2 regions of the Geobacillus sp. G4 genome follow, and region 2 is predicted to be linked to the other one. Evidence: a T-box and tRNA genes for the amino acid it is inferred to sense, from the RefSeq annotation. Region 2 holds a T-box; the other holds one or more tRNA genes.
The links. The T-box of region 2 lies ahead of alaS (alanine--tRNA ligase). A T-box ahead of a tRNA ligase gene usually reads a tRNA of that ligase, here a tRNA-Ala.
Positions count from the first base shown of each region.

Region 1: it has a tRNA-Ala gene. The T-box ahead of alaS (alanine--tRNA ligase) is inferred to sense a tRNA for this amino acid. The anticodon was not compared.

Region 1 is NZ_JBEPJY010000005.1:1,624-5,043, forward strand. It holds gene ABS784_RS07450 (protein-glutamine gamma-glutamyltransferase) at 1-12, shown strand, start outside; gene ABS784_RS07455 (DMT family transporter) at 1-891, opposite strand, end outside; gene ABS784_RS07460 (MgtC/SapB family protein) at 1,018-1,695, shown strand; tRNA gene ABS784_RS07465 (tRNA-Ala) at 1,768-1,840, shown strand; gene ABS784_RS07470 (DnaD domain protein) at 2,072-3,373, opposite strand.
Region 2 is NZ_JBEPJY010000002.1:39,289-42,708, reverse strand. It holds gene ABS784_RS02510 (hypothetical protein) at 1-65, shown strand, start outside; gene ABS784_RS02505 (YrzQ family protein) at 77-211, shown strand; gene ABS784_RS02500 (AI-2E family transporter) at 330-1,391, shown strand; T-box leader at 1,439-1,663, shown strand; gene alaS (alanine--tRNA ligase) at 1,710-3,420, shown strand, end outside.

The DNA of each region.
Region 1 (3,420 bases), on a different contig from region 2:
TTGCACCGTTAGCGGACCTTTTTCGTTTTTCTCCCACAAATACAGGGCGATTCCTGTTAAAATAAAAATACCGCCGATCCATTGAAACGGACGGATCGGTTCGCCAAACAGCCAGTAGGCCAAGGCGGAAGCGCCGATCGGTTCAAATAAAATCGCCATCGACACCGTCGAGGCGCTGACCCATTTGACCGCCCAGTTCATCACCGAATGGCCGAGCAGCGTTGGAATGACGGCGAGGGCGAGAAAACAAAGCCAATCCGTCAGCTGATACGCCGTCAGCGAAAGGCGAAACAGCATCGCGTACAGCCACAACACCGCCGCGCTGATGCTATAGACGATATAGGTATACGTCATCAATGACAACCGTTGTCGCACCTCTTGGCCGAACAGCCAATACGCCGTTACAAACGCGCACGCAAGCAGCGCCAATCCATCGCCGTACAGCGCTTCCCCGCTGACGCGGAAGTCTCCCCAGCTGATGAGGATGCTGCCGATAATGGCCAACACCGCGCTCCCGACCGCGCCGACGGTCAACCGTTCGCGGAAAAACAACGCGCCGCCTGCGAAGGCAAACAGCGGCTGCAGCGTCACAAGCACGACCGAACTGGCGACGGATGTATAGTCGAGCGATTCAAACCAAAGGATAAAATGAAAGGCAAGCAAAACCCCAGAACAAAGCGAAAACAGCCAATCGCGCCGGGAGACGCCTCGGAGTTCGCTTCGATGCCGGAGGAACAACGGCGTCATGATGGCGACGGCCAAAAAGAGCCGATAAAAGGCGATCACCGCGGACGGCGCCTGCGACCATTTGACGAAAATGGCCGATGTTGACACGGCAAGCGCGCCGATGAATAGAGCGGCATAAGCCTTTGCTGTGCTTGGCGGCTTCATGTTTCTGCCAACTCACTTTCTACGAAAAGGAGTGTGCGCCCTGATCTACCACTTTCATGCGGAAGGGCGGACAAAAATGGTTCACGAACGTTTTCTTACATTATACCATGAACGAGGTGAGAAACGATGATGTTTGATCCGTTCCTCAAACTAGGGATTTCCGCCATTCTCGGGCTGATCATTGGGCTGGAACGGGAATTGAAGCGAAAACCGGTCGGTTTGAAAACGTGTCTTGTGATTTCCATTTCCAGCTGCTTGCTTACAATCGTTTCGATCGAATCGGCGTACGTCTTTCCGCTCAAAGACCATATTACGATGGACCCGCTTCGACTGGCGGCGCAAATTGTGTCCGGGGTCGGTTTTTTAGGAGCAGGCGTCATTTTGCGCCGCGGCAACGACAGCATCACCGGGCTGACGACCGCCGCGATCATTTGGGGGGCGGCAGGGATTGGAGTAGCGGTCGGCGCAGGCTTCTATTGGGAATCGGCGTTCGGCGTCGCGCTTCTCATTGTCAGTGTGGAACTCATTCCGTTTTTGATCAATTTTTTTGGACCAAAGCAGCTGCGCGAAAAAGAGGTGCTGTTGCAAATCACCGTGGCGGACGCCAAAAACATTACAAAGGTCATCGACCATTTAAAACAACAGGACATCAACATTAAAACGATGCGCATTAAAGACGTTGAAGAGAATGAACATTTGCTGAAACTAAGAGCCGTCATTGACCAAAAGCGCTCGACCGCCGAACTTTACTACGTCATCCGCTCCATTGACGATGTCGTGCACGTTGATATTGAAAGCGGGTGATCAAAAAAGGATTGCAATTGTCCGCATCCATATATATAATGGGACATGGACAGATCATCCATATCCTTTTTTGGGGCATTAGCTCAGTTGGGAGAGCGTCGTGCTGGCAGCGCGAAGGTCACCGGTTCGAGCCCGGTATGCTCCATTTGCCCAACCCTTGCCGTGCAAGGGTTTTTTATTTTCGTTTCGGGAGATGGCGATGAGCCATCCCCCTGTGAACAAATTCCCAAAAGAAGCCTCCCACCATCTAAACGTGAAGGGGCGCCAGCACCAGTGAACGACCTGACTGAACCTCAAATCGTGGGGCACACAAGAAATCGCTCGGTTCACGTCCCGTCATGAGATGAGACTCCTCGGACTCTTACGCCCTTCGGCTTCATCCGTCCGGGTTGGTTTTGTATTTTTTCAGACGTTCCTCCAACTCACGGCGCGCCTGCTCGATGTCAAAGTCGTCGTCTTCCGGCTGGCTGTAATCCATCTTCAGCCAATCCGGCACGATCTCGGTGCGGATCGGTTTCCGCATCGTTCTGCCGCCATCGGATGAAGGCGGGGCGGATCGTTGCTTCATCCGCTCTTTTCGAAACGCCAACCGCGCGGCGCGCACTTCGTCCACGGTGCGATACCCTTTTTCCGTCCAGTCGCGCAAAATCGTTTCCACGTACACCCACCGTTTGGCGCCGTTTTCCACCGCGATTTTCAATGCTTCCAACACCAATTCCTCGGACGCATCGTCCACCCATGCATTGATCTTTTCCCGCAAATAATCGCCGATCACGCCAAACCCGTTTTCCTCACAGAAGCGAACGATCTCCTTGTATGTGCGCACGCGCGCGTCTTCTTCGTCTTCTCTTTTGATCTCTGATGTCATCTCTGTTGTCGTCTCTGGTATTGGTCTTGTCAAATTGAGCACCTCGACCGCCCAGTTTGACCAGCTGGATGGTTCATTTTGTGCAAATGGACGGACTGTTTCGCCCATCGTCTGCTCATTTTGGCCGATCGAAACGCCATCGTAAACGGCCGAAATCTGATCTTGTTGAATCGTCGAAACGCTGCTTTGCCTCATCGACCCCCCATCTTCAGTGGGCAAAACCCTATTTTGAACCGTCAAAATGCCATCTTGAGCCGTCAACATCCCCCCTTGAACCACAGAAGCGCCGCCTTGAACGGCCGAGATGCCATCTTGCACAATCGAATCCCCATCGTGCGTCGTCAAACCCTCATCGTGAACGAACGAAACCCCGTTTTGAGTGAACGAAACCGCACCTTGAACGATCGAAACACCATTGTGCGCGGTCATCACGCCATCATCTGCCGCCTGCCCATGTTGTCCGTCCGACATTTCTGATATTTCTTTCGTTATTTCGGCCAGTTTGTCATAGTCGATCCGATACCATTTCGTTTTATCGATCTTGGAGCGGTTGAAATTCGCCGCGACGATGATCCCCATTTTTTCCAGTTTAAGAATGATCCGGCGAATCGTGCTTTCCGACCAGAACGGGAATTGTCGCTGCCAGTCTGCATACGTGTTGTACACCCACTTATAGCCGTCATGGACGTTTTCGCTTTTCTTGAGCCAATAATGCAGCTGCTGAACAACGATGCTTTCGTTCAACCCGATCGCCAAAGCGAGTTGCGGCAAAATGACCAACGGTTGATCATCGAAAAGCAAGTTGGACATGTCATCCTCTCCCCCTCAGACGAGATGTTTCCTCATCGTTCCACTTT
Region 2 (3,420 bases):
AAGACGGAACGTTGAGTTCTCTTGACGACTTGTTTGACGACCACGAACGCACGATCCAATTTTAGGGGGGACACGCATGAACCGGATGATGACGTCGCTGTTAGCAGTCGGATTAGGCGTCGCCGCTTATCAGCTCGCCCAACGAAACGATTGGATGAACGGTCGCACGATGCGGAGGATGCGCCGCCGCTTGATGCAAGCGATCCGCTGACGGCGCTCGCCCTCGCCTTTGCGCGGGGGCGTCGCCTTGTGGCTGTCAAATAGTGCTAAAAGCGGTGAAGGCATATTTCCCGCCGCATCTCCTACACTAAACGGTAGGAGGTGTGGCGATGGGCGAGCAACAATGGCTGTCGTTCTTTCGCATCGGAAAATGGCTGCTCATGACGGCAATCATCTATTTGATCGTTCGGATGAAAGACGTTTGGCGGCCGGTCATTGATTTTATCGCAACGGTGTTGACGCCGTTTTTGCTGGCGTCGTTTATTACGTATTTGCTCTACCCGCTTGTAGAATCCATCCATCGCAAAGGAATGCCGCGCGCCCTTGCCATTTTGTTGATTTATTTGTTGTTTTTCGGTTTGGTCGGCTACGGCTTGTACCGCGGCGTGCCGCTATTCATCGCCCAGTTGCGTGAACTGGATGAACAGCTGCCGTCTTTGATGAATACATACCGCCAATGGGTGCGCCACATCCACGACGAGACGTCGAATTGGCCGCTTGAGGTGCACACACGCATCGAGGCGATGTTTGCCGAGATCGAGCAGGCAGCGGCGGCCGCCGTCGCGATGGCGATCAACGCCGCCAAATCGTTCATCGGTTCGGCGGCGACGCTGTTGATCATTCCGTTTATCGTCTTCTATATGTTAAAAGACATCGATGTGTTGAAAAAAGCGATTTGGTACATGACACCGAAGCGGTGGCGTGGGCCGGGGATGACGTTTTTGAAGGATGTCGATGAATCGCTCGGCGGCTACATTCGCGGCCAGCTGTTCGTCTGTGCGGCGATCGGTCTGGCAGCGGCGCTCGGCTTGTGGCTTGCGGGCATGGATTATCCGCTGTTGCTCGGCTTTGTCATTGGCGTGACGAACATCATCCCGTATTTTGGCCCGCTGATCGGCGCCGTTCCAGCGGTCATTTTGGCTGCCACCGTCTCGCTGAAAATGGTCGTGATCGTGCTTGTCATCATTTTTACCTTGCAGTTTTTAGAAGGGAACATCTTGTCGCCGTTGATCGTCGGCAAAAGCGTGCATATGCATCCGCTTGTCATTATGCTCGCCCTCTTTGCCGGCGGCGAGCTCGCCGGCGTGCTCGGCCTCATTCTCGCCGTTCCGACGGCGGCGGTGCTGAAAGTGGCCATCGCCCATTGGAAAGAGCATTATGCTTCGCATTGACAAATGCTCTCTGCTTGTCTATAATCTTTCAATGAAAAAAGCGAATACATAACGCGATGACGGATCGAGTATGTTGCAGTCCATCTTAACGCGCGAGCTCGCGCACAGAGAGGAATTTCCGCGGCTGAAAGAAATTCCAGATGAAGGGCAACAGAAGGCTAATCCGGAGCGCAGGCAAAACCTGACGCAAGGCTGCGTTACGGCCAAAGAGGTGATGGGCGTTTTTTGCCCATAAACAGGGTGGTACCGCGAGCATAACTCTCGTCCCTGCAGGGGATGGGAGTTTTTTTATATAAAAGGCGAAAGGGGAGGATCATCATGAAAAAGCTGACATCCGCCCAAGTGCGGCGCATGTTTTTAGAGTTTTTCCAAGAAAAAGGCCATGCGGTTGAGCCGAGCGCATCGCTCATTCCGGTCGACGACCCGTCGCTGTTGTGGATCAACAGCGGCGTCGCGACGTTGAAAAAATACTTTGACGGGCGCATCGTTCCGGAAAACCCGCGCATTTGCAACGCGCAAAAATCGATCCGCACCAACGACATCGAAAACGTCGGGAAAACGGCGCGCCACCATACGTTTTTTGAAATGCTCGGCAACTTTTCGATCGGCGATTACTTCAAGCGGGAAGCGATCCATTGGGCATGGGAGTTTTTGACGAGCGACAAATGGATCGGTTTTGATCCGGAACGGTTGTCCGTCACCGTCCATCCGGAAGACGAGGAAGCGTACAACATTTGGCGCAACGAAATCGGCTTGCCGGAAGAGCGGATCATTCGCCTTGAAGGCAACTTCTGGGACATCGGCGAAGGCCCGAGCGGTCCGAACACGGAAATCTTTTACGACCGCGGCGAAGCGTTCGGCAACGACCCGAACGATCCGGAGCTGTACCCAGGCGGGGAAAATGACCGCTATTTAGAAGTATGGAACCTTGTCTTTTCGCAGTTTAACCATAACCCGGACGGCACGTACACGCCGCTGCCGAAGAAAAACATCGACACCGGCATGGGCTTGGAGCGGATGTGCTCGATTTTGCAAGACGTGCCGACGAACTTTGAAACCGACTTGTTCCTGCCGATCATCCGCGCGACCGAGCAGATCGCCGGCGAGCGGTATGGCGAAGATCCGGACAAAGACGTCGCCTTTAAGGTGATCGCCGACCATATTCGAGCCGTGACGTTCGCGATCGGCGACGGGGCGCTGCCGTCAAATGAGGGCCGCGGTTATGTGCTGCGCCGCCTGCTCCGCCGCGCGGTGCGCTATGCGAAACATATCGGCATTGACCGTCCGTTTATGTACGAACTCGTCCCGGTCGTCGGCGAGATTATGCACGACTACTATCCGGAGGTGAAAGAAAAAGCCGATTTCATCGCCCGCGTCATCCGGACGGAAGAAGAACGGTTCCATGAAACGCTCCATGAAGGGCTCGCCATATTGGCGGAGGTGATCGAAAAGGCGAAAGAGCAAGGAAGCGACGTCATTCCGGGCGAGGAAGCGTTCCGCCTGTATGATACGTACGGCTTTCCGATCGAGCTGACGGAAGAGTACGCCGCTGAAGCGGGCATGACGGTCGACCATGCCGGATTTGAGCGCGAGATGGAGCGGCAACGCGAACGGGCGCGCGCGGCCCGGCAAGATGTCGATTCGATGCAAGTCCAAGGCGGAGTGCTCGGTGACATTAAAGATGAAAGCCGGTTTGTCGGCTACGATGAGCTTGTTGCCGCATCGACGGTCATCGCCATCGTCAAAGACGGGCGGCTTGTCGAGGAAGTGAAAGCCGGCGAAGAGGCGCAAATCATCGTCGATGTGACGCCATTTTACGCCGAAAGCGGCGGACAAATCGCTGACCAAGGCGTGTTTGAAAGCGAAACAGGAACAGCGGTCGTCAAAGATGTGCAAAAAGCGCCGAACGGCCAACATCTTCATGCGATCATCGTCGAACGCGGAACGGTGAAAAAAGGATCCCGCTATACGGCGCGCGTCGATGAAGCAAAGCGGATGCGCATCGTAAAAAACCATACGGCGACCCATT